Regions from separate parts of the Pantoea sp. PA1 genome, predicted to be linked through region 1. Evidence: predicted binding sites of a transcription regulator. Region 1 holds the regulator's gene; each other region holds the start of a gene.
What was found. Region 1 encodes LexA, which represses DNA repair genes until DNA is damaged. Its sites were predicted from a motif close to TNCTGTATGTACATACAGNA; they were not measured.

Region 1 (7,924 bases):
CGATCATCCGCCTGATTATTGTCGATCACAAAAATCCCTTCGATACGCTCTGCTACTCGGCGGCGATACTGATGCTGGTCATTACGCTGTGGCTGGCAAACAGCAACCGGCTGAAACGCGAATAATTCACCTGCCGTCTGGTACGACGGCAGGTGTTCGCATCGCGTCTCTGCGCTAAACTACCGACCTCAAAATTACCGGGAGTGGTGCTATGTCTCAAGACGCGCTCAGCTTATTAGGTGCGCTCAACTGGCTTTCTCCATCGCAGGCAGCCCTCGCGCCGCCGTTGCTCGACTGGCTGATGGAAGAGGATTCAATGACGCGCCGTTTTGAACAGCATTGTCAGCGGGTGACGATTCAGCCATTGCGCGAAGGCTTTATCGACGCCAGCGAGTTGGGCGAGGAACGCGCCCTGTTGCCGGATGATGAACGCTTCTGGCTGCGTGAAGTGCTGCTGTTCGGCGACGATCAGCCCTGGCTGGCGGGCCGCACCCTGGTGCCGGAAAGCACCCTCAACGGGCCTGAGGCGATGCTGCAGCAGCTGGGTACCCGTCCTCTGGGTCGCTATCTTTTCTCCTCTTCGACGCTGACCCGCGATTTTATTGAACCCGGACAGATTGATGCATTGTGGGGGCGGCGGTCGCGTCTGCGCCTCTCCGGCAAGCCGCTGCTGCTGACTGAACTGTTTTTACCGGCATCGCCGCTCTATCGCGATCTGGTCTGAGGATTTTGTGGTGGAAAAGAGCTTAAGTATGAATAAATGGCGGGACTACAGCCGCCTGATGCGCATCGATAAACCGATCGGCACGCTGCTGCTGATGTGGCCCACGCTCTGGGCACTCTGGCTGGCTGACATGGCGATGCCGCCGTTACCGGTGCTGGCGGTGTTTGTGGCCGGGGTCTTTGTGATGCGGGCGGCGGGTTGTGTCATCAATGACTATGCCGATCGCAAAGTGGATGGTCACGTTGAGCGCACCCGACATCGGCCGCTGGCCAGCGGCGCGGTGAGTGCCAGAGAAGCGAAGCTGCTGTTTGTGATTCTGGGGCTGGTGGCTTTTGCGCTGGTGCTGACCATGAACCTGATGACCATCATGCTTTCCGTAGTGGGGCTGGCGCTGGCCTGGGTCTATCCCTTTATGAAGCGCTATACCCATCTGCCGCAGGTCGTACTGGGGGCCGCATTTGGCTGGGCAATCCCTATGGCCTGGTGTGCAGTTAGTGAGTCCTTACCTCTGGTCTGCTGGCTGGTATTCATTGCCAACATCTGCTGGACGGTTGCTTACGATACGCAGTATGCGATGGTGGACAGGGACGATGACCTGAAGATTGGGGTGAAGTCGACCGCCATTTTATTTGGTCGCTTCGACAAGCTGATTATTGGTCTGCTGCAACTGGCGACCCTGCTGCTGATGGCGTGGGTGGGGACGATGCTGCACCTGAACAGCGCCTTCTACTGGACGCTGCTGCTGGCTGCCGCCCTGTTTGTTTATCAGCAGAAGCTGATAGCCGGGCGCGAACGTCAGCCCTGTTTCCAGGCTTTCCTCAATAACAACTATGTCGGGATGGTGCTGTTCCTCGGCATTTTAATGAATACGCCGCCGTTCACTCAGCTGTTCTGACTGGAAAGGCAGCCTGTCATAGCGGGAAGACCGCGCCTGCGCAGGGGACAGGGCCAGATCGGAAAGACGCAAAAGCTGTCATCCATGACGGCTCGGCCCGCGCCATCCCTGGCGCGGGACGCTTTCCTCTTCTGTCCCTGTCCCCTGCGCGTCAGGTTCTTCGTTGCTGTAAGAAGCCTGCCAGACAGCCCTGTGCGACATAAAAAAGGCGACCCTGAGGTCGCCTTTTTTGCTTTACGCGGGTATCAGTCGTGCGCGACAGCCGTTTCAATGGTCATCCGGACATCGCTGGTCACCAGGTCAGCCAGGATGTGCCAGGTGGCCTGGGTCTGCGCCACATCCGCATCTCCGCTGTCACTGATATAGCCTTCATCACGCAGCGTCAGTACCAGTGAGGTAAAGACCGCTTTGTCGAAGAACTCCGGAGCGTTGATACCGTGCAGCACGGAGAGACGTTGTGCCAGCGTCCGGCTCTCTTTCTCCAGCGTGCCGCGGTTAATCGTCGGCTTGGCGCTGAGAATCGAGAAGGTAATGGCATAACGCTGCAGCGTTTCACGCACACCGGCGGCCAGCAGTTGCAGCGTGCGATAGCGCGCTCCGGTAAACCGCAGTTCTCCGGCCTCAAGCGTAATCAGACCCTGACGCGCCAGCTCCTGACTCAGTTCAGTCAGCAGTTGCGGCAGCTCATCCGTCTCCCAGCGCAGGAAGAGCTCGCTCTTCAGCATCGGATAGATCAGGCTGACCTGACGCAGCAGTTCCGCTTCGCTCAGCGTCTGGTGTTGCTGAACAATGGCGGCAATCAGCGACGGCATCACCAGCATGTGATGAATGTTGTTGCGGTAATAGGTCATCAGCACCGCCTGCTCACGCGGCAGAATGATGATGTCGCCAATGCTGTCCTTTTCACTCTCAAACTTGTTCATGCCCATGGCGTGATCCAGCAGCGCTTCCGCGGAGAGATCGGGCAGGGTCGCATTCGGCGAGTAAGGCACATTGCGCAGCAGCTGGGTATAGCACTCCAGCTGTTCAATCAACTGTTCGCGGGTAAGTGAGCGCTGACGTGAGGCAAGCAGGGCCGTAACACAGAGGTTCATGGCGTTAGCCGCGCCGGCTTCATTGATCCGCACCATCACGCGAGCCGCAATATCGTTCACGGTCGGGGTCAGCCAGCCGGGACGCTGTGGCTCAATCGGATCGATCGAGTCACGCCATTCCGGCACGCGCTTGTTGAGATAGTTAACCAGCGGCAGCGGTTCGCCAAAGTTAACGTAACCCTGACCGAGATTGCGCAGCTTACGCAGGCCACGCACCATCTGCATGAAGCCCTCTTTCTCTTTTGCCGCGCCGCGCAGCTCTTTGGCGTAAGTACCCACTTCCATCACATGCTCATATCCGATGTAGATCGGCACCAGCGTGATGGGACGATTGCCGCCGCGCAGCATCGCCTGCAGCGTCATGGCTAACGTGCCGGTTTTCGGGTCCAGCAGACGGCCCGTGCGTGAACGGCCACCTTCGACAAAGTACTCAACCGAGTAACCCCGGGTGAACAGCTCACCGAGGTATTCGCGGAATACCGTGGCGTACAGCTTGTTGCCTTTAAAGGTGCGACGGATAAAGAAGGCACCCAGACGACGGAAGATCGGACCGGCTGGCCAGAAGTTGAGGTTGATGCCTGCTGCGATGTGCGGCGGCACCAGGCCCTGGTGATAGAGCACGTAGGAGAGCAGCAGATAATCCATGTGGCTGCGGTGGCAGGGCACATAGACAATCTCGTGACCATCCTGCGCCAGCTGGCGCACTTTTTCGCCGCCATTGACGTTGATGCCCTGATAGAGACGGCTCCAGAGCCAGCCCATCACCCGGTCAGTAACGCGAATTGCTTCATAGGAGAAGTTCGCCGCAATCTCTTCCATCATCTCGACGGCATTCTGCTGCGCTTTCTCATGGGAGATTTTTTTGCTGCGCGCCTCATCTTCTACGGCTTTTTCAATCGCTTTGGATTGCAGCAGGCGATTAAACAGATCCTGACGGGCCGGTAAACGCGGGCCAATCGCAGCCAGCCGCTGACGGGCAAAATGGATACGCGCGACGCGGGCCAGCTTCTGCGCGATCGACTTATCTGTCCCATGTTCCGTGGCCATACGCCGCAGCGACACGGTCGGCGAGAAGCGGACAAAGCTGTCGCGCCCATGCCAGATGACCGCAAAGAACTTCTGCACGCCGTTCAGCACCCGCAGGTGTGGTGTGGCTTCGCCCTGAACTTCACGTCCCGGTGCGCGGCCAAACATCACGGTGACGGGCAGCATCTGAATATCCAGCGTGGGATTATTGCGATGCAGGTCCAGGTAATCGTGGAAAATTTTCACCGATTCCACGCTGGGTACAAAATAGGGGAAGACGCGCGGGCCATCGTGGATAAAGACGTGGCGAGGCAGCAGGGAACCATCAATCTCCAGTGGAGAGAGCGGATCGGGCAGATGATGCCGCAGACACTGCGCGCGCAAAGTCAGTAAGTCAGCCTTCGAATCGTAAGGCAAAACATACATAATAGGTCGGGTCGGATCCAGACCATGTTCAGACACGGGATCGGCCGGAATGGCCTTACTCTTTACCAGAAACGAGAGTGGTAAATTAAGCAATTTATAATAAAGTTTACGCCAACCTGACATAGACAACATGAAGCCTCTTGTTAGCAAAGCGCCGCAAGCATACCAGAAAGTGCAGCGAAGATCTGTGGTGGTGCCAAATGCACGCAGCCCAGACATTGACGTCAATCCGATAAAAGGGTTCCCACACATGGCAAATAATGCCACCGGACTTATCAGAATAGTAAAAGCCGCCGGTTACTCCTGGCAGGGGCTGCGTGCCGCGTGGCAACATGAAGCGGCGTTTCGTCAGGAAGCCCTGGCTGCGCTGGCGGCGATCATTATCGCGTGCTGGCTGGACGTTGATGTGATCTCGCGCATCCTTATGATTGGGTCGGTGGTGCTGGTGGTCATCGTCGAAATCCTCAATAGCGCCATTGAAGCGGTGGTCGATCGCATCGGTCAGGAGCATCATCCGCTCGCGGGCCGGGCAAAAGATATGGGTTCGGCAGCGGTACTGCTGGCTATCTTACTGGCCCTGTTTGTCTGGATCGCGCTGCTCTGGACACATTTGCGATAAACCTTCCATAACGCGGCTCAGGCCGCGTTTTCCCTGACAATCGGTTTTCATTTCGCCAATACCTGTATATACTCACAGCGACTGTATAAACAACCAGGGGGCGGGATGAAAGCATTAACCAGCAGGCAGCAGCAGGTCTATGACCTGATTCGCGACCATATTACTTCAACAGGCATGCCGCCTACGCGTGCCGAGATTGCCGCGCAGCTGGGTTTCCGCTCGCCAAACGCGGCAGAAGAGCATCTGAAAGCGCTGGCGCGCAAAGGCGTCATTGAGATTGTCTCCGGCGCATCGCGCGGCATCCGTCTGCTAATGGAAGAAGAAGCCTCAGAAGGCATACCGCTGATTGGCCGGGTTGCTGCCGGTGAGCCCATCATGGCGCAGGAACATATCGAGACGCATTACAAAGTCGATCCGGGCCTGTTCAAACCTTCGGCGGATTTCCTGCTGCGCGTCAGCGGAATGTCGATGAAAGATATCGGGATTATGGACGGCGACCTGCTCGCGGTGCATAAAACGCAGGATGTGCGCAATGGCCAGGTCGTGGTGGCCCGCATTGACGATGAAGTGACGGTGAAACGCTGGAAAAAGCAGGGTGCTATCGTGCATCTGCTGCCTGAAAACAGCGACTTCGACCCGATTGTTGTCGATACGCGTGCCCAGTCGCTGACCGTGGAAGGTCTGGCGGTGGGTGTCGTACGCAACGGCGAATGGCTCTGATTCTGACGCCTGCGTGCATTCGCCTTTTCTGGTGCTATTCTGTCTGCCCTGATTTTGTCGCTGCCGCCTCTGCGCAGCGACACTGAGCACGGAATGGCGAATGCGCTTTATCACGGCAACCGATAAAAATCTCTGGCGGCTCGCGCTGCCCATGATCCTGTCAAATATCACCGTTCCCTTACTGGGCGTGGTCGATACGGCAGTGATTGGTCATCTCGACAGCCCGGTCTATCTTGGCGGGGTCGCGGTCGGGACGACCGTCACCAGCTTCCTCTTTATGCTGCTGCTTTTCCTTCGCATGAGCACCACGGGCCTGACGGCACAGGCCTTCGGGGCAGGCGACAAAACGGCGCTGGCACGCGCCCTGATCCAGCCGCTGATCATGGCGTTGCTGGCGGGTCTGCTGTTTGTCGCGCTGCGTTACCCCATTATTCAGCTGGCTACCCATCTGGTTGGCGGCGATCCTCTGGTACTGGCACAGGCCGGACTGTTTATTCAGATCCGCTGGCTCAGTGCGCCTGCCACGCTGGCGAACCTGGTGATTCTGGGCTGGCTGCTGGGCGTGCAGTATGCGCGTGCGCCGGTGATCCTGCTGGTGGTGGGGAACCTGGTGAATATCGTGCTCGACCTCTGGCTGGTCATGGGGCTGCACTGGGGCGTTGCGGGGGCAGCCACCGCCACGGCACTGGCGGAATATATCACGCTGGGCGTCGGCGGCATGATGGTCTGGCGGGTTCTGAAGCTGCGCGGCATTCCATTCAGCCTGCTGAAACAGAGCTGGCGCGGTGACAGCGCCCGGCTGCTGCGCCTCAACCGGGATATTATGCTGCGCTCTCTTATGCTGCAGCTCTGTTTCGCCTCGCTGACCGTGCTGGGCGCCAGGCTGGGGCCGGAGGTGGTCGCGGTGAACGCCGTATTACTGATGTTCATTACCTTTACCGCCTACGCGCTCGATGGTTTTGCCTATGCCGTCGAAGCGTTTGCAGGTGAAGCGCATGGCGCAAAAGATGGCAGCAAACTGCTGCGCGTCTGGCGCTCTGCCTGCCGACAGGCGGCGGCGGTGGCGCTCTTCTTCTCGCTGGTTTATGCCTTTACCGGCCCGCAGATCGTGATGCTGCTGACCTCTCTGCAGACAGTGCAGCAGGCGGCCGACCGCTATCTGGTCTGGCAGGTGATTATGCCGCTGATCGGCGTCTGGTGTTATCTGCTGGATGGGATGTTTATCGGCGCAACGCGCGGACGTGAGATGCGTAACAGCATGGTGGTGGCAGCCGCAGGCTATTTTCTGACGCTGCTGAGCGTGCCGGTGCTGGGCAATCACGGTTTGTGGCTGGCGGTAACGGTTTTCCTGGCGCTGCGCGGCCTCTCACTGTGGCTCATCTGGCGCAGGCACTGGCGTCAGCACAGCTGGTTTGCGGCCTGAGCAGGCAGAACGTTTTTAGTCCGATAGTGATTGTTCCGCCGCTTATCCCCGTCGTCCGCGCTTTTTACCCTCATCCTGATGGTCATGTCCGCAGTTTTCGTGCTGCGTACAGGCGTCTGCTTCCGCGCAGTTTTCGCATAAGCCATGGGCTTCGATCACGCTGTGACGCAGGGCAAACTGCGCTTCACCCGCCAGCGTGGCGATAATCTTTTCCACGCCCTGCGCCTGCTTCTCGGTGACGGCGGCGCAGCGGTCACAGACCAGCATGACCGACGTATGAGCCGGCGCCTCAAAATGGTGACACATCACATAGCTGTTGTTGGACTCCACCCGATGCACAAAACCCTGCTCCAGCAGGAAGTCGAGCGCACGATAAACCGTGGGAGGCTTGGCCTGAGGTTCGCTGATCCGGAGCTGATCCAGCAGATCGTAGGCACTGATTGAGCCCGGCTGTTCCGCCATCAGACGCAACACTTCAGCGCGCTGCGAAGTCAGACGCACACCACGTTGCAGGCACATTTTTTCGGCCTGAATCAAAATTTGCTGCGACGTCATGGTAGTCATGAAAATTCTCCGCTGAATAAGTGATGTTATTTTATCACATAACCTGTCAGGGTGCTGAAGCGCGTTTCTGTCTGTTAAAACAGCACAATTAGCCTGAAAAAACAGCGCCTGTGGCATTTTCGCTCCTCTCTATCTCAAATCTGACGAAAAAACCGATCCACCTGTAAATCAACCGGAGCAGAATTTTTTGTCCTTTTGCTTTGCATCTCACTGAGTTAAGAAGTAATGTTCAGAAAGACTTAATAAAAGTCTGACATTATTTGAAATTAGCCGGTCCGTTTTTAATAATTACACGCTAATTCTGGTCGTAAAACGTCCAATCCTTTGAATTAAGACACTGTTTCCTTTGAATTCACAGCAATAACGCGTTAGCCAGGGTTCACAATAGGGCTGACAAACTATTCAGTTGTTGAATGTATCAACGACACTTTCT
Region 2 (7,924 bases), on a different contig from region 1:
TCGGAGACCGTCATCACCGCAATCTGCACCGCCTGAAATTCGCTGGCTGGTTTACCCATACTGCCTCCTGAAATTAGCCGCCAATGTAAGAGAGATTCTGTGTGATGCCGGTGTTGCCCTGATGGAGAAAATGGGTCTGCTTCTTCTGCCCCAGGCTGCTGGCAATGCGCGCCTGCAGTTCAGCCTGCTGGTCGTCCGACGCCAGCAGATCGCGCAGCGGAATGCCGCCGTCGCCAAACAGACAGAGGTGCAGATTGCCCTGCGCGGAGACGCGCAGACGGTTGCAGCTGGCACAGAAATCTTTGGCGTAGGGCATAATCAGGCCGATCTCGCCGACATAATCGGGATGGTAAAAAACCTGCGCCGGGCCGTCACTGCGTTCGCTTTCACGACGCTGCCAGCCCTGAGCGATCAGCTGGTCGCGGATCACCGCACCGGAAACGTGCTGATCGCGGAACAGCGAACCGCCGTCACCGGTTTCCATCAGTTCGATAAAGCGCAGCTGAATCGGACGGTTGCGGATCCAGTCCAGGAAGGTGGTAAGACTGCGGCTGTTAAGATCGCGCATCAGCACGCTGTTGACTTTCACCTGGCGAAAACCGGCGTCAAAGGCGGCATCGATGCCGCTCATCACCTGATGAAATTTATCCTGACCGGTAATGGCGTGAAACTGGCGGGCATCCAGACTGTCCACGCTGACGTTCAGCGCGGTTAAGCCTGCCTCGCGCCACTGCTTCACGTCACGCGCCAGCCGGTAGCCGTTAGTGGTCACCGCGATCTGACGAATGGCGGCGTTTTCACGCACCGCGGCGATGATGTCGGTGAAATCACGGCGCAGCGACGGCTCACCCCCGGTCAGCCGCACTTTTTCCGTGCCGGCTGCCGCAAAGGCCCGCGTGACACGGCGGATTTCATCCAGAGAGAGAAAGCTTTTGTTACGAATTCCCTGCGGCTTGTAGCCGTCCGGGAGACAGTAGGTACAGCGGAAATTACAGACATCCGTGACCGACAGGCGCAGGTAATAGAACTTACGCGCGTATGCATCAGTAAATTGTGACACCAGAACACCTTTCCAGATTGGGAGATGCAGTCATTTCTTCCTGCACCCTGGCAGCTCGATGGCTACGGCCTGAACCCCCTATCCGCAGACTTAGGCATTCAGGCTTGAGTGTACGCTGACCCGTTGATCAGCGCGGTAAACATGATGGTAGCGTGATTCACGCCACTCTTCCATTCGCTGTTTTCGCTATATATTCTTATACATATCGAATTTTCACCGCATTTTCGCGACAGGATACGTTAAAATGCCCGCCTGATTTTGACGTAAGTCATCCGCGCGGGCTTAGCGTTTAGAGCCTCGCCACGCGAAAGGAAGTAAGGAGAAGTATGAATCGCACACTGGCCGATCTTGATCGCGTTGTGGCACTGGGTGGCGGACACGGTCTGGGCCGCGTGATGTCTGCCCTTTCCCCGCTGGGCTCGCGTCTCACCGGCATTGTCACCACCACCGACAACGGCGGTTCAACCGGCCGTATCCGCCGTTCCGAAGGCGGTATCGCCTGGGGGGATATGCGCAACTGCCTGAACCAGCTGATTACCGAACCCAGCGTCGCCTCTGCGATGTTTGAGTATCGTTTCGCCGGTAATGGCGAACTGGCCGGGCACAACCTGGGTAACCTGATGCTGCGCGCGCTGGATCATCTCAGCGTGCGCCCGCTGGAGGCGATCAACATCATCCGCAACCTGCTGAAGGTGGATGCCTTTTTAATCCCGATGTCGGAGCAGCCGGTGGATCTGGTGGCGATGGATGCGGAAGGCAACATGGTTTACGGCGAAACGGCGATTGACGAGATGAAGCAGCCGCCGCAGGAGCTGATGCTGCATCCGAATGTCCAGCCCACGCGGGAAGCGCTGCAGGCGATTGGTGAGGCGGATCTGATCCTGATCGGGCCGGGCAGTTTTTATACCAGCCTGATGCCGATCCTGCTGATGGATGAGATGGCGCAGGCGCTGCGGCGCACGCCCGCCACCATGGTCTTTATCGGCAATCTGGGCCGCGAGCTCAGCCCCGCCGCCGCCAGCCTGTCGGTGGCTGACAAACTGGCGATGATGGAGCGTTACATCGGCAAGCGAGTGATTGATGCGGTGGTGGTCAGCCCGGCGGTCGATACCCGGGGGATTGACGATCGGCTGATCGTCCGTGAACCGCTGGAGGCCGCCGACATTAAATATCGTCACGACCGCCAGCTGCTCAGGGTGGCGCTGGAACACGCCATTCAGGGTTTTAACGGCGCTATGAGGCCGCAATAAACAGCGTACGCAGCTCATGCAGCTGGTCGCGCACGTTCGCCGCCTGCTCGAACTCCAGGTTCTGCGCATGCTGCTGCATCTGTCCCTCCAGCTCGTGGATCTTCTTCTGCAGCGCCTGAGGCGTTAAGGTCAGCAAATCGGCCTGAGCCTGCGCTTCGCCCGGGCGGGCCGGTCTGGCTTTGCCACGGGTTTTCACCACGTTGTTGCCGAGTTCCAGAATATCGGTGATTTTCTTGTTGAGGCCCTGCGGCACGATGCCATTCTTTTCATTGTGCAGCTGCTGTTTCTCACGGCGGCGTTCGGTTTCTTCAATGGCGCGCGCCATCGACGGCGTGATTTTATCGCCGTAGAGAATCGCCTTACCGTTGACGTTTCGTGCCGCACGACCGATGGTCTGGATCAGGGAACGTTCTGAACGCAGGAAGCCCTCTTTATCCGCATCCAGGATCGCGACCAGCGACACTTCCGGCATATCCAGCCCCTCACGCAGTAAGTTGATGCCCACCAGCACATCAAACTCACCCAGACGCAGGTCGCGGATGATCTCCATACGTTCCACCGTATCGATATCGGAGTGCAGATAGCGCACCTTCTCGCCATGCTCTGTCAGATACTCGGTGAGATCTTCCGCCATGCGTTTGGTCAGCACCGTCACCAGGATACGTTCATTGGCCGCCACGCGCTGACGGATCTCCGACAGCAGATCGTCAACCTGGGTGCCGACCGGACGCACTTCGATGATCGGATCGAGCAGACCGGTCGGACGCACCACCTGATCGACCACTTCATTGCCCGATTTTTCCAGCTCATATTTACCCGGCGTCGCCGACACGTAGATGGTCTGGGGCGCCAGCGCCTCAAACTCTTCAAACTTCATCGGACGGTTATCCAGCGCCGACGGCAGACGGAAGCCATACTCCACCAGCGTCTCTTTACGCGCCCGGTCGCCTTTGTACATGCCGCCAATCTGCGGAATGGTGACGTGGGACTCATCTACCACCAGCAGGCCATCGGCAGGCAGATAGTCAAACAGCGTCGGCGGCGCTTCGCCCGGCCCGCGGGCAGAGAGATAGCGTGAATAGTTTTCGATGCCGGAGCAGTAGCCCAGCTCGCTCATCATTTCCAGATCAAACTGGGTACGCTGGGTGATACGCTGCTCTTCCAGCAGTTTGTTGTTCTCCAGCAGCACCCGCCGGCGATCCGCCAGCTCCACTTTGATCTCTTCCATCGCCTGCAGGATGCGCTCGCGCGGCGTGACGTAGTGGGTTTTAGGGTAGATGGTAAAGCGCGGCACCACCGACTCGATCTGGCCGGTCAGCGGGTCGAACAGCGACAGCCGCTCAACCTCTTCGTCAAACAGCTCTACGCGCAGCGCAATGTCATCCGACTCCGCCGGGAAGATATCGATCACTTCGCCGCGCACCCGGAAGGTCCCGCGCTGGAACGCCTGGTCGTTTCGGGTGTATTGCAACTCTGAGAGACGACGCAGAATACTGCGCTGATCGATGATCATGCCGCGGGTCAGGTGCAGCATCATTTTCAGATAGAGATCGGGGTCGCCCAGACCGTAAATCGCGGAGACGGACGCCACCACGATCACATCCCGCCGCTCCAGCAGCGCCTTGGTGGCCGACAGACGCATCTGTTCGATGTGCTCATTCACCGAGGCATCTTTTTCGATAAAGGTGTCGGAGCTGGGCACATAGGCTTCAGGCTGATAGTAGTCGTAGTAAGAGACGAAGAACTCCACGGCGTTATCCGGGAAAAACTCTTTCATTTCGCCATAAAGCTGGGCGGCCAGCGTCTTATTGGGCGCCAGCACCATGGTCGGACGGTTGAGGTCGGCAATCACGTTGGCGACGGTAAAGGTTTTACCGGAGCCGGTTACCCCTAATAAGGTCTGATGGGCCAGTCCATCCTCCAGTCCCTCTTCCAGGCGACGGATCGCCTCAGGCTGATCGCCTGAAGGTTTAAAGGCAGAGTTTAATTTAAAGGCTTTGCTCATGAATGCATTTCCTGCTGGAGAAGTCGGCGGGCAGGCACTTATTTTACTCGGCTATGGTGATTTTGCCAGAAAATAATACTGGATATAAAAACAGTAATGGTGCAATGTTAACCCTGTTGCGGTTCCGCTCCCCTCTCTGGCGCGCGATGAAAATCCAGGCGAAGCGTGTTGCGCAAGGTTATCCCCAGGCAGAGATCGGATTTAACATTTGTCAATAGAGCGTCACAAAATTACAGTCTGGTTACCTGACAGAGAAATCGCAGGCTTGTTTTTTAATAAAATACTGATTTTACTGGCTTTAGCTTATGAGGCCAGAATCTCGTCATTATGTTACCAGGCCCCGTATTTCCTCGCTTCCAACTGGTTTTCATTACCTAATGCACAAGGTTATCCACAGGAATAGTGGATAAGTGATGGCAGCCCCGCCGCCATCAGCTGTGTATAGTTTTTCCCTGCCCTTCTGACACCGCGAAAATAATTTTTTTTCCGTTAAATTTTGCGCCCGCGGCTGGCGGAATAGTCTGCATTTTTAATCCTTCCCCCCGCTGGCCAGGCAAATTTCCGGGCGCCGACTAGAATTCTTAATCAGATTCGTTGCCTTCTCAGAGCACGCCTGCACCAGGAACAGCGCCGCCAGGCACTGCAAAAGTGCAGGTGCGTAATGACCGTGGGGAATTGATAAGTTTTTCTCACCTTTCCTTCCCCGAAAGCAGGCACAGCAGCAGAAAACAGGGCCGTTTTAAGATTTGGCCTGGGAATTGCAGGACTCTCTGGCACCAACGCGCACCAGGCGCACTGAGCTGCAACGGCGACAGGGCCGCTGCTGATGACTTGTTTGCCAGACGACAGAGAGCGGAAGCATTCAGGCTAATGATCGGGAAGGAGAGTGTCAGATGCTGAGTTTACGTTCGGTGAATCAATTTTACGGTCAGAACCACATTCTCTGGGATGTGGACCTCGATCTGGCGCCTGGCACCTGCACCGGCGTTCTGGGCCGGCCTGGCATGGGCAAAACCACGCTGGTGAACTGCATCATGGGCAGACTGCCTATCAACAGCGGCTCTATCTCCTGGAAGGAAGATGGCTCCCCGCCGGAAGATCTGCTGCTGCAACCGGCTGAACAGCGGGCACAGATGGGGATCGGCTACGTGCCGCAGGGCCGCCATATTTTTACCCAGATGAGCGTGGAAGATAACCTGCTGATCGCCCTGCTGGCGGGTGCCAGTCAGCACGATCGCCATCGCGCCATTCCTGAAATGGTGTTCGATCTCTTTCCGGCACTCTATTCGCTGCGCCAGCAGCGCAGCGGCGATCTGCCTGTCGATCAGCAGCAACAGCTGGCCCTGGCGCGTGCGCTGGTGCTGCAACCTAAACTGCTGATTCTCGATGAACCCACCGACGGCATGTCGCCGTGGCTGGAGGAGGAGATGGGCAATCTGATCCGGCGGCTTAACCTCGACTACGGGCTGACCATTCTCCTGCTGGAGCAGCGCCTGTCGCTAATCCGCCGCGTGGCAGACTACTTTCTGCTGCTGCACCGTGGTCGCAATGTGGCGCACGGCAGCATGGCGCAGCTTGACGACTACACCGTCGATAAATGGCTGACGGTGGCCTGAGGGCAAAACCGGATGCGGCGGGCAGAGCCGCCGCTGGCCGCAGTGACGGCCGGGCCGGGTCCGCTTATTCAGGCAGCGTCAGGTAGTGTCCACAGGCAGCCTGCTGCGCCTCATCCGTGAGATAGGGGATCGTGCCCAGACAGGGGGCAGGCAAGCGCTGTTTCAGGCTGGCGAGATAGTGCTGATAACGTTTGCCCGGTGGCTCGATGGTATTCGCGATCCAGCCTGCCAGCGTCAGCCCACGCGCCCGTACCGCCTCTGCGGTGAGCAGCGCATGGTTGATGCAGCCCAGCTTAATCCCCACCACCAGAATCACCGGCAGCTGTTCGCTGACTACCCAGTCCGCATAGGTGTGCGTCTCCGACAGCGGGGTGTACCAGCCCCCGGCCCCCTCGACCAGAATCCAGTCCGCCAGCGGCTCCAGTGCCGCCAGACCGGCCGACAGCGCCAGATGGGTAATCGGCCTGCCCTCTTCCGCGCTGACGATGTGCGGCGATGTCGGTTCCATAAAGGCCAGCGGATTGACCTGCGGATACGTTAACGCGACGCTGCTGTAACGCTGCAGGGCCAGCGCATCGCTGTTGCGGATGCCCTCCGGCGTCATCTCACAGCCCGACGCCACCGGCTTATAGCCCGCACAGCGGAAGCCTGCGGCGGCGGCGGCCTGCAACAGCGCGCCGCTGGCGACCGTTTTGCCGACTTCGGTGTCGGTGCCGGTGATAAACAGGCGTTTCATGATGCACTTACTCCATAAATTAAATGATAACTCAGGCGGTAGCCGTGCCGGTCGCGCGGCCAGTGCGCCTCTAACCGGCTGAGGCGTTGCCGGGTTAACACCTGGCCGTCACGCCCCTGATGCAGATGGGTCGCGCCAATGCCCTTCAGTGAGCGCATGGCGCTGAGCGCATCGGGAAAATGGATCGTCACCCGCTCCGAGGTGCAGCGCAGCGGCCAGGCATGGCAGGCGGCGGCAATCTGCGCCTCGCTGAGAAAGCGATTGGCATGCGGCAGTGCGTCCAGATGTGACCAGGCTTCATGCACCTCCTGCAGCGAATCGTCCCCAAGGGTGGAAAAGAGCAGCGTGCCGCCGGGCCGCAGCACCCGCCGGAACTGGGCCAGCGCCTGCGGCAGATCGTCACTCCACTGCACCGCCAGGTTGCTCCAGACCAGGTCAAAGCTGTTGTCCGCCAGCGGCAGCGCATCAATGTCTCCCGCCAGATAGTGCTGCGCCGCGTCGTTGCGGCGTGCCTGTTGCAGCATCTGCGGGGAGAGATCCAGCGCCGTGACCTGTTTGCCGCGCGCGCGCCAGAGCCGGCTGTACCAGCCGGTGCCACAACCGGCATCCAGCAGGTGCAGACCACTGTCGACCGGGGCGTGTGCCAGCAGGGCATCGCCGCTCAGACGCTGCAGGGCGGCATGCGCATCGTAGTGGCTCGCCGCCCGGCCAAAAGCGCGAGCGACCGCCTGTTTGTCAACCTGCAGCGTCATGCAGCGCCTCCAGTAGCCGATCGATATCCTCAGGGCGATGTGCCGCCGTCAGGGTGATGCGCAGCCGGGCGGTACCCGGTGGCACGGTAGGCGGCCGGATAGCGCTCACCCAGCAGCCCGCCTCAGCCAGCCGCGCAGAGAGCGCCACCGCCTCGCTGTTTTCACCCACCAGCAGGGGCTGAATCGCACTCTCTGAATCCATCAGCTGCCACGGCAGCGACGCCGCGCCGCGCCGGAAATGCCGGATATTCTGCTGCAGGCGCTGACGCAGCGCCTCGCCCTGCTGAACTTCATGCAGCGCCGCCTGCAGCGCAAAAGCCTGGGCGGCGGGCATAGCGGTGGAGTAGATCAGATGACGGCTGAACTGCAGAAAGTAGTCGGCGGTGTCGGCATCGCACAGCAGGGCCGCGCCGCTGACGCCAAAGGCTTTGCCGAAGGTGATCACCTGCAGTTCCGGCCGGACGCCCTGCTGCCAGCAGCTGCCGCGCCCCTGCTCACCCACCAC
Region 3 (7,924 bases), on a different contig from region 1:
CGGCATGGTCGACCCCTTCCCACTTTCCATTGCTGTTTTCATCCCAGCGCAGCAGCAGGCAGTTCTCCTGCAGAGTGAGTGCGCCACTGCCGCACTCGCCGTGACAGTAACCGGCACGCCGCACCGCCTTTTCCAGGGTTGCCATCATCTGCTGTAACTCCTGACGCAGCTGTGCCCGCTGCAGCATCCCAGCGTTCTCTGTCAGCAGCCGCGGCAGAAAGCGCCCGGCACTCAGCATCACGACCGCGCTGATGGCCAGGGCGACCAGCATCTCCGGCAGGCTGAATCCGGCGACTTTCAACGGCAGTTCTCCTCATCGTTCAGGCAAAGACGGATACGGGCTCTGGCGGAGATAATCAGCCAGATGCGCCCGGCAGCATTGCCCAGCTCAATGCTGCCCGCCCTGGCAACATTACGACGACCATAGAAGCCCGGTTCACCACGCAGCCTGTACAGCGTTACCCCGGCATGGGGAGCGATGAAATGGAGCCGTTTTCCGCCGTCACAACCGGCCGCAGGCAGGCGGCCTGCCCCGATGCACCAGGGGATGCCCGGCTGCGACCACAGGATCAGGTCACGGTTTTGCCGGTTGGCCTGCGCACGCAGCCGCAACAGGAAGCCCTGCAGTTGCTGTGCGCTGTCGCGCAGTTGCTGCCGCTGTTGCCAGCGCTGCCAGCCATGCAGTGCGGCAAGGCTCAGCATGCCGGCAATCACCATCACCAGCAGCAGCTCCGGCAGGGTAAAACCCCGAACGTTTGCACTTTTCATGGCATCAGACTGGCGGGAATGAGCGGGTGAGACAAGCCGCAGCGTCACGGGCTGGAGAGGCTGTCGCAGAGAACCGGCGTGACAGACAGGCAATCTCAGGAAGCGTGCGCGCGATGCCGCAGATGTTCCGGACAACAGGTAAAAAAAAAGCCCCGGCGGAGTGCGCCAGGGCTTGATGTTTATCGCGGGTCAGATGGCGACGGGGGCTTTGATCGCAGGATGCGGATCGTAGCCTTCAATCTCAAAATCGTCGAACTGATAGTCAAACAGTGACGCCGGTTTGCGTTTGATAACAAGCTTCGGCAGCGGACGCGGTTCACGGGTCAGCTGCAGACGCGCCTGCTCCAGATGATTGCTGTAGAGGTGCGTGTCACCGCCGGTCCAGACGAAGTCACCCACCTCCAGATCGCACTGCTGCGCCACCATATGCACCAGCAGCGCATAGCTGGCGATATTAAACGGCAGGCCCAGGAAGATGTCGCACGAGCGCTGATAGAGCTGGCAGGAGAGCTTGCCGTTCGCCACATAGAACTGGAAGAAAGCATGGCAGGGTGCCAGCGCCATCTGGCTCAGTTCGCCGACGTTCCAGGCTGAAACGATGATCCGGCGTGAGTCGGGATCGCGCTTCAGCTGCTCCATCACCTGGCTTAACTGGTCAATTTCCTGACCGCTGGCCGTACCCCAGCTGCGCCACTGTTTGCCATACACCGGGCCGAGATCGCCCTGCTCATCGGCCCACTCATCCCAGATGGAAACCTTGTTATCTTTCAGATAACCGATGTTGGTGTCCCCTTTCAGGAACCACAGCAGCTCATGAATGATCGAGCGGATGTGGCATTTCTTGGTGGTGACCAGCGGAAAACCATCCTGCAGATTGAAACGCATCTGGTGACCAAAAATTGAAAGCGTACCGGTGCCGGTACGGTCAGCTTTTGGCGTGCCTTCGTTCAGCACATGCTGCATCAAATCCAGATACTGTTTCATTTTTCCTCGCGAAATTGTGGCTGCGGGCGACGACGATACGCCCAGATCATCATAATTATACCGGCAATAATCATCGGCACAGAGAGGATCTGTCCCATACTGATACCGCCTTCAAACAGGCCCAGCTGAGCATCCGGCTGGCGGAAGAACTCAACGATAATGCGGAATGCGCCATAGCCGATCAGGAACAGGCCAGACACGCTGCCCATCGGACGGGGCTTACGGATAAACAGGTTCAGGATGATGAACAGCACTACGCCTTCCAGCGCCAGCTCATACAGCTGCGACGCATGACGTGGCAGCACGCCGTAGGTGTTGAGCAGCGCCTGATATTGCGGATTGGTGGCGGCCAGTGCCACATCTTCGCTGCGGGAGCCGGGGAACAGCATCGCATAGCGGAAGTTCGGATCGACACGACCCCAGAGTTCGCCGTTGATGAAGTTACCGAGACGCCCGGCACCCAGACCAAACGGGATCAGCGGTGCAATAAAGTCGGAGACCTGGAAGAAATTACGTTTAGTCCGGCGGGCAAAAATCAGCATCACCACAATCACCCCGATCAGGCCACCGTGGAATGACATGCCGCCATCCCAGACTTTGAACAGATAGAGGGGATTTTCCAGGAAAAGCGGCAGGTTGTAGAACAGCACATATCCAATGCGTCCACCCAGGAAGACGCCCAGGAAACCCGCGTAAAGCAGGTTCTCAACTTCCTCTTTTTTCCAGCCGCTGCCAGGTTTGTTAGCACGGCGTACCGCCAGCCACATGGCGAAAACAAAGCCCACCAGATACATCAGACCGTACCAGTGAAGCGAAACCGGTCCAATCGAGAAGATCACCGGATCGAACTGCGGAAATGCAATATAGCCGTTATTCATCTTTCACCGTCTATTTTTCTACCCTGAAAAGGGGCGTTGTCAGGCACATAAATTAAGGCTGCGCATCATAGCACAGCCGGTTTTTTGAATTGTCGTGCAAATGTAAACACGAATAACGCGCAGAGGCAGAACGTGAAGAGCGTGAGCACCCGTCCGGGACAGGACGAAAATTCAGTCTGTCAGGATGGCGCTTAGCGCCCGCCGCGAATCAGGCCACCCAGGCCGCGCCGCTCCATAAAGGCCGACACCACATGGCGCACTTCGGTGGCGGTATGCGCATTCATTCCCTGCTCGCTGAGCTTCTGCGTTTCTTCGTGATCCAGATGACGCAGCAGATATTTCACCCGCGGGACGTTTTTACCGTTCATGCTGAGATGGCGATACCCCAGCCCGACCAGCAGCGCCACGCACATCGGATCGCCTGCCATTTCACCACACAAACACAGTTCAAGATTCGCGAGACGGGCTTCCTGCGCGATGGCATTCAGCGCGCGCAGCATCGCCGGATGCAGCGAGTCGTACAGGTTCGCGACGCGGGTATTGTTGCGGTCTACCGCCAGCAGATACTGCGTCAGGTCGTTGGTGCCGACCGAGATAAAATCGATCCGCGACGCCAGATGCGGGATCATAAACAGCATGGAAGGCACTTCGATCATCACCCCAATGCGCGGCGCGGGGATCGGGTAGCCCAGCATCTCCTCCACTTCGCGACCGGCGCGATCGATCAGCCGTTTCGCGTCGTCGATCTCGTCGATGTGACTGATCATCGGCAGCAGAATGCTGAGATTGCCGGATGCCGCATTGGCGCGGAGCATGGCGCGCACCTGCACCAGAAAAATTTCTGGCTGATCGAGCGTCAGGCGGATGCCGCGCCAGCCCAGGCAGGGGTTCTCTTCACTGATCGGCATATAGGGCAGCTGCTTATCCGCCCCGACGTCCAGCGTTCGCAGCGTGACCGGCTTGTTGTGAAACAGCTGCAGCATGCCCTGATACTGCGCCACCTGCTCCTCTTCCGACGGGAAACCGTTCTGCAGCATAAACGGAATTTCGGTGCGGTAGAGCCCGATGCCATCCACCCAGCTGCCGAGCGCCTGCTCATGCTCCGGGCTTAATCCGGCATTGAGCATCACCTGCACCCGCTCGCCACTTTTCAGTTCACCCGGCTGATCGACAACCCCTTCCGCCATCCTGCTCAGCGCATTCTCTTCGCTGATCAGGCGCTGATACTCCTGCACCAGCACCGGCTCCGGATCGATCAGCAGCTCACCGCGATAGCCATCGACAATCAGCAGACGTTTGTTGAGCTGATGCGGCTGGATATCCGCGCCCATCACGGTCGGGATCCCCATCGCCCGGGTCAGGATCGCCGCATGGGAGTTGGCTGCGCCATCCCGCACCACCACGCCTGCCAGCCGCTCCTGCGGCAGCTCAGCCAGGGTCGTTGCGGTCAGCTCATCGGCCACCAGCACGAAGCGTTCCGGCCAGGCATTGGTGCCGACCAGCGAGTCATCAAGGTGAAACAGCAGACGCTGGCCCAGCACCCGCAGATCGCCTGCGCGTTCACGCAGATAGTTATCCGTCAGGCTGGCGAACTGCTTAGCAAACTTCTCGATTACCTGTCTGACCGCCCACTCGGCGACCGATCCGCGTTCGATCTCATCAAACAGATCTTTCTTCAGCCGGGCATCGGTCAGCAGGTGGGAGTAGAGGTCGAAAATGGCCGCGCTCTCTTTCTGTGCGCTGGCGCTGAACCGTTTACTGAAGCGGCGAAATTCACTCGCGGCTTCGGTCATGGCGATTGACAGTCGCTCGCGCTCACGCTGCACATCCAGCGTGGAGGCGGCGGAAACCTGATCGAGCAGCGGCTGCGTCTCATCGACCCAGCCAGGTGCCACCGCCACGCCAGGCGCGGCCGCAATCGCGCGTACCCGCGTCTGCCGGAACTGACCAAACAGCTGGCCCATCTGAGACTGCGACAGCAACGCCGCCATCTGGGTCGCCAGGGTGACCAGAAACGACTCTTCGCTTTCATCAAACTGACGGTGTTCGCGCTGCTGCACCACCAGCACGCCAAGAAGCTGACGGCGGCTGATAATGGGCACGCCGAGGAAGGAGCGATAGCGCTCCTCTTTCACTGCGGGGATATATTTGAAGCTGGGGTGGCTCTGGGCGTCCGCAAGGTTAATCGGCTCGGCCAGACGGCCCACTAAACCAACGATCCCCTCATCAAACGCCAGCGTCACAGTGCGGCCACGCGGTTTTTTGAGTCCGCGCGTCGCCATCAGGTAATAGCAGCGACGATCGTGGTCGGCGAGGTAAACGGAACAGACTTCCGTTTCCATCGCCAGACAGATCTCATTGACCAGAATGTCGAGTGCTTCATTGAGACGCGGCGCACTCGCCACTTTTTCTACAATTTCGCGCAACTGAGTGAGCATAAAGGGCGTGGCCTATCCTCTCTTACGTCGATGGGCAGGATTGTTTCGCTGCCCCGCACTCTCCTGCATAGACATCACCACGCCAGCGAATTCCTTCATCACCCGGCGGTAGACGTCGCGTTTAAAGGAGACAACCTGACGCACCGGATACCAGAAACTGACCCAGCGCCAGCCATCGAACTCCGGCGTGCTGCTGTGCTGCACATTGATATCCGCGTCATTACACATTAACTGCAGAAGAAACCACTTTTGTTTCTGGCCGATACATACCGGCTTTGTGTCCCAACGCACCAAACGTTTTGGCAACTTGTAACGCAGCCAGTTACGGGTAGAGGCAAGTATTCGGACATCTTTCCGGTGCAATCCGACCTCTTCAAACAGTTCGCGATACATCGCCTGTTCTGCGGTTTCACCGGGATTGATGCCTCCCTGAGGAAATTGCCAGGAGTGCTGTCCAAAGCGCCTGGCCCATAACACTTGTCCCTGCCGGTTACAGATTACGATACCAACATTCGGGCGGTAGCCATCATCATCGATCACCGGACTACCTCAAAGCAAAATTTGAATAAGCTGATTGTTTCACACTCCTTACAGGCGGTAAACCACTGGATTCATGGGGGGTTGCGCCGTCTTTGTCGGGATAACTCACAGAAAATGGTAAAGTTATGAACAGCAATCAGAAAAATGGTCGATCTTATTCACCTTTTCTGTGGATAGCTTTGTGCAGAACACGGGAGTTAACTGAATAACCTTTTCAGCGCACTCTGAACCGCTGAAAAGAGACCGCATTTTATACCGTTGATTTAAAACATAATAACTTTAATTTCGCCACGTTAATGCGTTTCCTGGCAGGCGGATAAATTCACGCCCGCTGACAATCGGTTAAAATATCACCACACCGCTTTTTATCCACAGAGAATCGCTCAGGGTTAGGCCAGAGCGACGAAATTATGGTCAGATCGTGAAAAGTCAAGGCTGTAAATGGAACCAGTACCGCATCGGGAAGGGGGTTATCCCATTTTTCTGTGGATAACCGGGCTGGAGATCCTGTTCATTGTTGCGGGTAAGCCGGGATAACCCTGGCAGCCTGAGGGTGACATCCTGCAGATCCACTAAAAAAAGCACGATCTATCATGTTATTATCGAAGCCCGATAGGGTTTATTTCAGCCGCACAGGTTACCCTCTTTTTATTGTTCAAATTTTAACCAGCAAGAGTTATCAACATGAGTCACCCGCCAGGCCCGCCTGAAAATGAAGCCAGCCTGCTGGCCCGGGCGCAGGAGTTAGCCGGATTAACACTGGAAACGCTGGCCGCTCGCGCCGGGCTGCCTATGCCTGCCGATCTTAAACGCGATAAAGGCTGGGTCGGGATGCTGCTGGAGTGGCATCTGGGCGCCAGCGCAGGCAGCAAAGCGGAGCAGGACTTTGCCCATCTGGGTATCGAACTGAAAACTATTCCGATTGATGCACAGGGCAAACCGCTGGAAACCACCTTTGTCTGCGTCGCCCCCCTGACCGGTAACAGCGGCGTGACCTGGTCGAACAGCCACGTGCGGCACAAGCTGGCGCGGGTGTTATGGATCCCGGTGGAAGGCGAGCGTGAGATTCCACTGCGGCATCGCCGTGTCGGCGCGCCGCTGTTGTGGAGCCCGGATGCAGAGGAGGAGGAGATGCTGCGTCAGGACTGGGAGGAGCTGATGGATATGATCGTGCTGGGTCGCGTTGAGCAGATCACCGCCCGGCATGGCGCCTGGCTGCAGATTCGACCCAAGGCCGCCAACAGTAAAGCGCTGACGGAGGGCATTGGCGATCAGGGCCAGCCGATCATGACCCTGCCGCGCGGTTTCTATCTGAAGAAAAGTTTCACCGGCCCCCTGCTGGCGCGTCATTTTCTCCTCTGAACTCCCCCGCCCTGGCGGAAATGTCGCAATTTTGTGGGTGATCGGTGCAGCCATTGCGTATAATCGCCGTTTACTTTTCGTTTAGGATTGAATGTCGGTATGTTTGAGTGGATTTCCGATCCCAACGCCTGGCTGGCGCTGGGTACCCTGACCATCCTTGAGGTGGTGCTGGGTATTGATAACATCATTTTCCTGTCACTGGTGGTCGCGAAACTGCCTAAGCACCAGCAGGCAAGCGCCCGTCGCATTGGCCTGATGGGCGCAATGCTGATGCGTCTGGCCTTACTGGCCTCAATCGCGTGGGTTGCCCGTCTGACTAATCCGCTGTTTACGCTGCTGGATCACCCCTTCTCGGCACGCGATCTGATCCTGCTGTTCGGTGGCCTTTTCCTGCTGTGGAAATCGAGCATGGAGATCCATGAAACGATTGAAGGCGGCGAAGGGGAACACAATACCCGCGTTCACTCCTTCCTCGGCGCGATTGTGCAGATCATGATGCTCGACATTATTTTCAGCCTGGACTCCGTTATCACCGCCATCGGCCTCTCCGATCATCTCTTCATTATGATGGCGGCAGTCGTGATCGCGGTGCTGCTGATGATGTTCGCGGCGCGGGTTATCGGTGAATTTGTCGATCGCCATCCGTCAGTGAAAATGCTGGCCCTCTCTTTCCTGATTCTGGTCGGTTTTACCCTGATTCTGGAGAGTTTTGCGGTCCACGTACCAAAAGGTTACATCTATTTCGCCATGTTCTTCTCAATGGCGGTTGAGTGCCTTAACCTGATGCGCAGTAAGAAAAAGCCCGCCTGATAAAGTCAAGGGCGAGCCTGCTCGCCCGGATATTTTCAGAATTCTGCGATTAATCCTGCCGGCAAAACCATTTATTACTACACTTTTTGCACTTGACGATTTGTGAGGGGAAGGCGTGATGAAAGGGCTGGCAGGATTAGCAGC
Region 4 (7,924 bases), on a different contig from region 1:
CCGATGGATGCCATCTACGCGATGCATAACTGGCCGGGGCTGCCGCTGGGGTCACTGGCGGTGAATCCCGGCGCCATGATGGCGTCGCTGGACTCGTTTGAAATCACCCTGCACGGCAAAAGCTGCCACGCGGCGATGCCGGAAAGCGGAGCCGATCCGATGGTGGTCGCCGCCGAGCTGATTCTGGCGCTGCAGACGATCCCGTCGCGTCGCCTGTCACCGCTCGCCTCAGCGGTGGTGAGCGTGACCCAGATCCACGGTGGCGAGGCGATTAACGTTATCCCGGAGCAGATTGTGCTGCGCGGCACGGTGCGCTGTCTGCAGACCAGCGTGCGCGATAAGGTGCGCGGACTGATTGATGAGTTTGTGGCGACTCTGCCGCGTCCGTTTGGCGTCAGTGGTGAAGTGCACTGGTTGCCGGGCTATCCGGTGACCGCTAACCATGCGCTGCCCGCTGAGCAGGTGCGCAAGGTGGCGCTGGCGACGCTGGGTGCCGGACAGGTTCACTGGCAGGTGAATCCGTCGATGGCGTCGGAAGATTTTGCCTGCATGCTGGAAGCCTGCCCTGGCGCTTACTTCTGGCTGGGCGCAGATGGAGAAACCCCCTCTGCGCCGCTGCACAACGCCCGCTATGATTTCAACGACGCGCTGCTGCCGATTGGCATCCGTTTCTGGCAGGATCTGGTGGAACAGGCCCTGCCGCAATCCTGAGTCAGTAACCGGCGGCGCGGATCTGCTCCTCCGCCGCCGCCAGTGAATCGCACTGACCGCTGGCGCGCAGGCAGCAGGCGATCTGCAGCCGCAGCGACGCGGGCAGCGGGCGCTGCTGATTCAGCACCTCCTCAATCCAGCGCGCCGTCACCTCTGCCGTTTTATCTGCCGGCAGCTCAACGGCTACTTCTGGCTGACGCTCCACCCAGACTTCGGTTTCGGCTCCCGCGCCCTGAATCATGCTGATCGCCGGGCAGCGCTGCGGATTCGCATACACTTCCCCTTCGGTGCCATTAAGTAGCAGGGCTGGCGCATCGATGTCGCTGAAGAATTTCGCCACACGCGGCACATACTCCGGATGCGAGACGCTCGACAGACGCAGCGCCGCCCGCTCCGCAAACGGGGTCGCCAGTTTTGCCAGCGTGTGCGCACTGTTACGCACGCCCATTCGCCAGCGCAGAGACAGCTGCTTCGCCATCGGCGGGCAGAGGTGATCGATGGTGATAAAGGCCAGCTCGCCCTGATTCAGTCTGGCCTGCGCCGCCTCTGCCGTCGTGACCGGTGCGATGCCAAGCGCCGCAAACACCGCCTCGCTGGTAATGCGCGTCGCGTCGTCGCTGACGCCATGCACCAGCACCGGAAAGCCGAATTTTACCAGCAGCAGCGCCAGCAGAGGCGTCAGGTTGCCCTGACGACGGGCACCGTTGTAGCTGGGGATCACGATCGGCATGGGCCGGTTTTCCGGCGCACGCAGCTGCATCATCTGCGCCTGCATCGCCTGATAAAAGCCGCGCATCTCCGCTTCGCCTTCGCCTTTGATGCGCAGCGCAATCAGGATACCGCCCAGTTCCAGATCGGGCACCTCGCCCGCCAGCATGGCGCTGTAGAGCGCCACGGCACTCTCAAAATCGATATCGCGGGCATGATTTTTACCGCGACCAATCTCTTTAATAATTTTATTCAGTTCCATCACTCGCTTCCGGTTAAGTGCGCGGCTCAGCGCCGCGTAGGACGTCGTTTTCGCACGCTGGTTTTGGGCACCACGGCGGCCGGTATCGCTTCCGGCTCGGGCGCTGCCGGCTGCTCAATCGGGAAGACGGGCAGCGCCGCCAGCAGGCGGCTGCCGTAAGCTTTGCTCAGCAACCGGCGGTCATAAATCACGATCTCGCCATAGCATTGATGGCTGCGAATCAGGCGTCCGACCTGCTGAATCAGGGTAAATGAGGCGCTGGGCAGACTCTGCACCTCAAACGGATAGCGCTTCAGGCTTTTCAGCCACTCGCCTTCGGTCAAAATTACCGGACTGTCTACCGGGGGAAAAGCGATTTTGTGAATATGCACCTGACTCAGCAGATCGCCTTTCAGATCCAGGCCTTCAGCGAAGGATTGCAGGCCAATCAGAATACTGGTTTCGCCTTTAGCAACCCGCTGCCGGTGCAGATCGACCAGGCGGCTGCGCGGCTGATCGCCCTGCACCAGCATCGACAGCCGCAGATCGGGCAGCGAGGTGACAAACTGCTGCATCGCCCGGTTGCTGGCAAACAGCACCAGCACCCCTTTGTGCTTTTTCTCTTTCATCTGCTGGCGGAAGAAACCGGCCATTTCGGCGATATGCTCCGCCTCGTGCGACATCAGGGGTTCATAGCGCATCTGCGGGATGACCAGCTTGCCCTGCTCGACGTGGTTGAACGGGGAGTCGAGCGCCACAAAGCGGTCGCCCGCTTTTTCGCTCAGTCCCGACATCTCCTGCAGGCGGTTGAAGCTGTTGAGCGAACGCAGCGTGGCGGAGGTGACCACCACATGCGGGATTTTGCGCCACAGCATCTTCTCCAGCTGATCGCTGACGCGGATACCGGCGCAGTGAAACAGCAGATGCGCCTGCCCTTCGCGCAGCTCACGGGTGATCCATTTTGAAACCGGCGCACCGGAGGCTTTCTCCATTGCCGCCAGCCGCCACAGTTTGCTGATCGATTCGAACCAGCCAAACTGGCGATTGAGCTGCAGCAGATTACGGTGCAGCCGCACGACGTCGACCTTGCCCGTCTGCTCGCTCAGCGCATTGATCAGGCCTTCACTCAGCCCGCGCAGCGCGTCACTGAGTTTAAACAGCCGGGCGCAGAGGTCGAGTAACTCCTGCGGCAGCGCCCCAAGCACAAAGCGATATTCGCCCGGCTGGTTATGGGGCGGCAGCAGCGGATTCAGCGCCTGGGCGGTCACCGTAAGCAGTTCGCGCAGCTCATCGCAGTGCGCTTTCAGCCTTTCCGGGTTTGCCAGCGGCGGCGGCGATTTCGGCCGCATCTGGGTCATGATGCCGTCGACCAGCCGGATAAAGAGATCGAGCTGCAGGCTGCTCCAGCCCGGCGTGATATCGGCGCTCATCTCCAGCGCATCGCGGGCCACTTCCGGCAGATGATGCCCTTCATCCAGCACCAGCATCAGGTTTTTAGCGGGCGGCAGTACCGACTCATTCTCCATCGCGGCCATCACCAGCGCATGGTTCGCCACCACCACATCCACCTGCTCAATCTCGCGGCGCGCGACAAAAAAGGGGCATTCACGATACCAGCGGCAGTGCGCGCCCAGGCAGCTCGCCTTGTCGGTGGAGAGCCGCTGCCACAGGCTGTCGCTGATGTTCTCCTCGCTGTGATCGCGCAGGCCATCCCACTGATAGCGATCCAGCGACTTCTGCAGGCGGCCACACTGCGTCTGCTCCTCTTTGGTGCTGCTGACGGCGTCGTCGTCCAGATAGAGCAGCAGATCGCCCTGCTGATCGTCATCGGCTGCCAGCGCGGCCAGATTGCGCGGACAGACATAGCGTCCGCGTCCAAAGGCGGCAGTAAAGGTCAGATCGGGAATGATTTTTTTAAGCAGCGGCAGATCTTTGGTGAAGATCTGATCCTGCAGTGCCACGTTGGCGGTGCTGATCACCAGCCGTTTTTCCTGGGCGCGGCTGGCCGCGATACCGGGAATAAGATAGGAGAGCGTTTTGCCCACGCCGGTCGGCGCTTCCACCGCCAGGTGGCGCGCATCGTCGCCAGCCAGACATTTTGCCACTTCGGCGATCATCTGACGCTGCGGCGCACGCGGAATGAAATCAGGCACCTGCTGCGAAAGCGCTTTATACCACTGCGCTATCTGGCTTTTTACTGCGGCTGTCAGGGCCATGAGTTGCGTTACCACACCGAAAAAATGGCCTGTATTTTTACACAGTATCCCGGCGGCGTCAGCTTTCGTGCTGAATTTTTCGTGCGCCGTCGGAAATTTCAGCGGATATCGCGGAGGCGTTCAGCGCCGGGTCGTCCGGCGCAGAAGCAGGCTACGCCAGCACCTTATACATATAGGTGGTGGCATCCAGCACGCCTGCCGTCGACTCGGCATAAAAGGGGATCGACCCTGCCACCTGCCAGCCCAGCGAGCGATAGAGATCGCTGGCAACGTCACCGCTGCGGGTATCCAGCACCAGCAGCGTTTTGCCCTGCCCGCGGGCCAGCTGCTCAGCGCGCTGCATCAGTTCGCGGGCAATCCCCTGACGCCGCGCCTGCGGATGCACCAGCAGCTTGCTGACGTCGGCCCGATGGCGGCCATTCGGCATCGCGCTGCGACTGAGGATCACCGTCGCCACAATCCGGTTGTGCTGACGCGCCACCAGCAGTTCGCTCTCCCCGCTGGTCAGACTGGCTACCCGCTGCTGCCAGAAGCGCGTCATCACCGCCACATCGGCGGCATCCACGAATCCGACACTGGCGCCATCGGCCACGCAGGCCTGAAGCACTGCCGTCAGCCCATCGATCTCCTGTTGTGCCTGTTCAGGTGAAAGCCTCTGATAATCGATCATGGTTTTGCCACCGCCAGCAGATAGTGTGCGCCTTCGGTCAGATGCGCCTCGAAAGCCGATTTTCCGGTGAGGTGAAAGCGTAAACAGTCACCGGGCTTCAGCGTCCACTGCTGTTCGGCCACCGATACGGTCAGGCCGCCTGCCTGAAGCAGGATATGTTGCTCCAGTCCCTGGATGGGTGGCGCATCATATTCAATGCGTGCACCAGGCCGTAATTTGCCCTCTACCAGTTCGCATCTAAAATGAAGTGCGGGCGGTGAAACATTGCGGCGGATAAAACCGCTGGACGAGTCATGCCAGACCGGTTGCTGATCATAAGGCACCAGCAGACTCGACGACTCCTCAACCTCACTCAGCAGGCGAGACATGGTTAATCCGTAGGCGGCACACAGCCGGTTAAGCAATGCGGCAGTAGGGCTGGTCTCGCTTCGCTCAATGCGCGATAATGACGCGCGACTGATGCCGGTGGCGACAGAAAGTTCATCCAGTGACCAGCCGCGTTGCAGGCGTAATTCTGCCAGCCTTACCGCCAGTCGTTGCTCCGTATTCAGCTCCGGCATGGTATTTTCTCATATAAGGGAATTATTCTCTGAAATGAGATATAGCTAAAAACAGGCGTATCAGTCAAGTTGTACATTGCGAAATGTATTGTACAACTTAACTGGCTTCGTTATGGTAATCGCACTCAGACCAATCGAAAGAGGCATTTATGACCTTATACAGTATCGGTGACGTCGCCGAGCGCTGTGGCATAAACCCAGTCACCCTGCGCGCCTGGCAGCGTCGTTATGGCTTGCTGAAGCCACAGCGCACCGAAGGCGGGCATCGTCAGTTTGATGAAGAAGATGTACAGCGCATCGAAGAGATCATGCGCTGGATTGAAAGCGGCGTGCCGGTCGGTAAAGTCAAGGCACTGCTGGAAGGGGGCGACGTGGATGCCCATGATGGCTGGACAACCCTGCAGGATGAGCTGATCAGCGTTCTGCGCCACGTCAGACCCGCAAAACTTCGTAACAAAATTGCCGCGATTGGCCGCGAGCATCCGATTGATGCGCTGATCGACCACGTTTTTATGCCGGTGCGCCAGAAGCTGAGTCTGGACCAGAACACCGCCCGCACGATGTGCAGCCTGCTGGATGGCCTGCTGATCGACTATGTCGCGTTCTGCCTGACGGGCAGCCGCAAAAAATCGGGCAAGGATGCGCTGATCATCGGCTGGGGTATCGAGGATCGCACCCGCATCTGGCTGGAGGGCTGGCGTCTGTCGCAGCACGGCTGGCGGATTGATGTACTGGCCGAACCGCTGGACGTGCCGCGTCCTGAACTCTTTCCCGGCATGAACATGTTTGTCTTTACCGGTAAAAAACTGACCCGTCGTCAGCAGGAACAGCTGTCACACTGGCAGGAACAGGGCTATTCCGTGCGGTTGCACGAACCCGCCTGATAACAAAAAACGCACGCCGGGCGCTTTGCCTGCTGCCTCGCGCGCGCTATTATCCCCGCCTCACTGTTAACACGCTCAGGTTTTCTCCATGAACTGCAAAAAAGCCTTTTTCGCCACGCTCTTTTTTATCATGGCCGTCGGCGGCACCAGCGGACTGATGCTGGTCGGATACTCTCTCATCGTTCACTCACGCTAAGCCAGCGTTGCAGGCGCTCAAACAGGCGGTCGCTGACGATAGCCAGCAGCGCCACCAGCAACGCCCCCTGAATCACATACGCCGTATTAAAACCGCTTAAGCCGATAATCACCGGTGACCCCAGACTTTTCGCCCCGACCGTCGAGGCGATGGCGGCGGTGCCGATATTAATGATCACCGAGGTGCGTATTCCGGCGATGATCACCGGCGCAGCCAGCGCCAGTTCGATCTGCCACAGCCGCTGCCAGGGGCTCATACCCAGCCCGGTAGCGATCTCCCGGCTGCTGGCGGGCACGCTGTCGAGTCCGGCCAGCGTGCCCTGTAAAATCGGCAGTAACCCATAGAGCAGCAGCGCAACGACGGCGGGCCAGGTCCCAAAGCCCATCACCGGCACGGCAATCGCCAGCACGGCCACCGGCGGAATCGTCTGCCCCGCCGCCACGATCGTCTCCATCAGCGGCCGGAAGGCGCGACCGGCGTGCCGCGTGACCAGCACGCCGCTGCCGATGCCCAGAACGATCGCCAGCAGGCTGGCCGTGATCACCAGCAGCAGATGCGCCAGCGTCAGCTGCCAGAAGCTCTCCTGCTGATAGAGTGGCCGCGCCAGGTCGGGAAACCATGTGTGAAACAGCGGCCCGCTGTAGGGCATCAGGGCCAGCAGCGCGCCGTAGAGCAGCACCAGCCACAGCAGCGGATCTTTCAGCCAGCGCATGCTAATCCCTCGCGCAGTTGCAGCAGATCGCTAAAGTGCAGCACGCCCAGCGGCTGCTGCTGATCGTCGACCACCGGCAGTTTATCGGTGCGCCGGGTGATAAACTGCGACAGGGCGTCACGCAGCGTCAGCGTCGCGGCGATGGGTTCGCCCGTCAGCCACTCGCCGCGCCGGACGGCATCTCCGGCGTGCTCCAGCGACAGCAGTCTTACCCCCATTTCCGTGCGACCAAAGAAGTCGCGGACAAAATCATTTTCTGGCCGGGTCAGCAGCTCCACCGGCCTGCCCTGCTGAACAATCCCACCGTTATCCATCAGCACGATGCGATCCGCCAGGGTCAGCGCCTCGTCGATGTCATGGGTCACCAGCACGATGGTGCGCCCCGACAGCCGGTGGATACGCAGCATCTCCTGCTGCAGCGCGCCTCGCGTTACCGGATCGAGCGCCCCGAACGGCTCATCCATCAGCAGCACCTCCGGATCGGCGGCCAGCGCTCGCGCCACGCCGACCCGCTGCTGCTGCCCGCCGGAGAGCTGATGCGGATAGCGCTTCAGCAACTGTGCGTCCAGATTCAGCAGCGCCAGCAGCGCCGTGATGCGTTCGTTGATCTGCGCGCGGGGCCAGCCCAGCAGTTCAGGCACCGTGGCGATATTCTTCTGCACCGTCCAGTGCGGAAACAGTCCGATCGACTGGATGGCATAGCCCATGCGTCGCCGCAGCGTGCGGGCATTCAGTTGGCGAATTGATTCACCGGCAAAGCGGATATCACCGCTGTCGAACTCCACCAGCCGGTTGATCATCTTTAGGGTGGTTGATTTACCGGAGCCGGAGGTGCCGAGCAGCACGCAGAACTCCCCTTCCGCCACCTGTAACGACAGATCTTTTACCGCCGTTTTGCCGTTAAAGGCGCGGGAAACGCCCCTGAACTCAATCATCTTTTCTCTCCAGCAGTGAGATCAGCAGGCGGAACAGCGCATCGATCGCCACCGCCAGCGCGATCACCGGGATCACCCCCAGCAGCACCAG

Region 2: uvrB (excinuclease ABC subunit UvrB) is a predicted target of LexA. The motif match lies at 4,392-4,411, and genes of this name have one in related genera.
Region 3: mutH (DNA mismatch repair endonuclease MutH) is a predicted target of LexA. The motif match lies at 6,042-6,061, and genes of this name have one in related genera.
Region 4: dinG (ATP-dependent DNA helicase DinG) is a predicted target of LexA. The motif match lies at 3,904-3,923, and genes of this name have one in related genera.

Annotation. Positions count from the first base shown of each region.
Region 1 covers NZ_JBXGEE010000002.1:29,253-37,176, forward strand. The annotation lists gene psiE (phosphate-starvation-inducible protein PsiE) at 1-125, shown strand, start outside; gene ubiC (chorismate lyase) at 212-724, shown strand; gene ubiA (4-hydroxybenzoate octaprenyltransferase) at 753-1,619, shown strand; gene plsB (glycerol-3-phosphate 1-O-acyltransferase PlsB) at 1,865-4,288, opposite strand; gene AC1V0D_RS10955 (diacylglycerol kinase) at 4,416-4,784, shown strand; gene lexA (transcriptional repressor LexA) at 4,890-5,504, shown strand; gene dinF (MATE family efflux transporter DinF) at 5,605-6,927, shown strand; gene zur (zinc uptake transcriptional repressor Zur) at 6,970-7,491, opposite strand.
Region 2 covers NZ_JBXGEE010000001.1:388,610-396,533, reverse strand. The annotation lists gene moaB (molybdenum cofactor biosynthesis protein B) at 1-59, opposite strand, end outside; gene moaA (GTP 3',8-cyclase MoaA) at 74-1,060, opposite strand; molybdenum cofactor riboswitch at 1,050-1,183, opposite strand; gene AC1V0D_RS02125 (gluconeogenesis factor YvcK family protein) at 1,387-2,310, shown strand; gene uvrB (excinuclease ABC subunit UvrB) at 2,294-4,315, opposite strand; gene AC1V0D_RS02115 (ABC transporter ATP-binding protein) at 5,209-5,931, shown strand; gene bioD (dethiobiotin synthase) at 5,996-6,667, opposite strand; gene bioC (malonyl-ACP O-methyltransferase BioC) at 6,664-7,419, opposite strand; gene bioF (8-amino-7-oxononanoate synthase) at 7,403-7,924, opposite strand, start outside.
Region 3 covers NZ_JBXGEE010000004.1:307,898-315,821, reverse strand. The annotation lists gene AC1V0D_RS17055 (prepilin peptidase-dependent protein) at 1-301, opposite strand, end outside; gene AC1V0D_RS17050 (prepilin-type N-terminal cleavage/methylation domain-containing protein) at 298-768, opposite strand; gene thyA (thymidylate synthase) at 958-1,752, opposite strand; gene lgt (prolipoprotein diacylglyceryl transferase) at 1,749-2,630, opposite strand; gene ptsP (phosphoenolpyruvate--protein phosphotransferase) at 2,822-5,068, opposite strand; gene rppH (RNA pyrophosphohydrolase) at 5,081-5,608, opposite strand; gene mutH (DNA mismatch repair endonuclease MutH) at 6,293-6,970, shown strand; gene AC1V0D_RS17020 (TerC family protein) at 7,070-7,780, shown strand; gene AC1V0D_RS17015 (YgdI/YgdR family lipoprotein) at 7,899-7,924, shown strand, end outside.
Region 4 covers NZ_JBXGEE010000001.1:439,936-447,859, reverse strand. The annotation lists gene AC1V0D_RS02370 (M20 aminoacylase family protein) at 1-711, shown strand, start outside; gene ybiB (DNA-binding protein YbiB) at 713-1,681, opposite strand; gene dinG (ATP-dependent DNA helicase DinG) at 1,708-3,876, opposite strand; gene AC1V0D_RS02355 (GNAT family N-acetyltransferase) at 4,028-4,546, opposite strand; gene AC1V0D_RS02350 (helix-turn-helix transcriptional regulator) at 4,543-5,106, opposite strand; gene AC1V0D_RS02345 (MerR family transcriptional regulator) at 5,256-5,990, shown strand; gene AC1V0D_RS02340 (ABC transporter permease) at 6,167-6,898, opposite strand; gene AC1V0D_RS02335 (ABC transporter ATP-binding protein) at 6,886-7,833, opposite strand; gene AC1V0D_RS02330 (ABC transporter permease) at 7,826-7,924, opposite strand, start outside.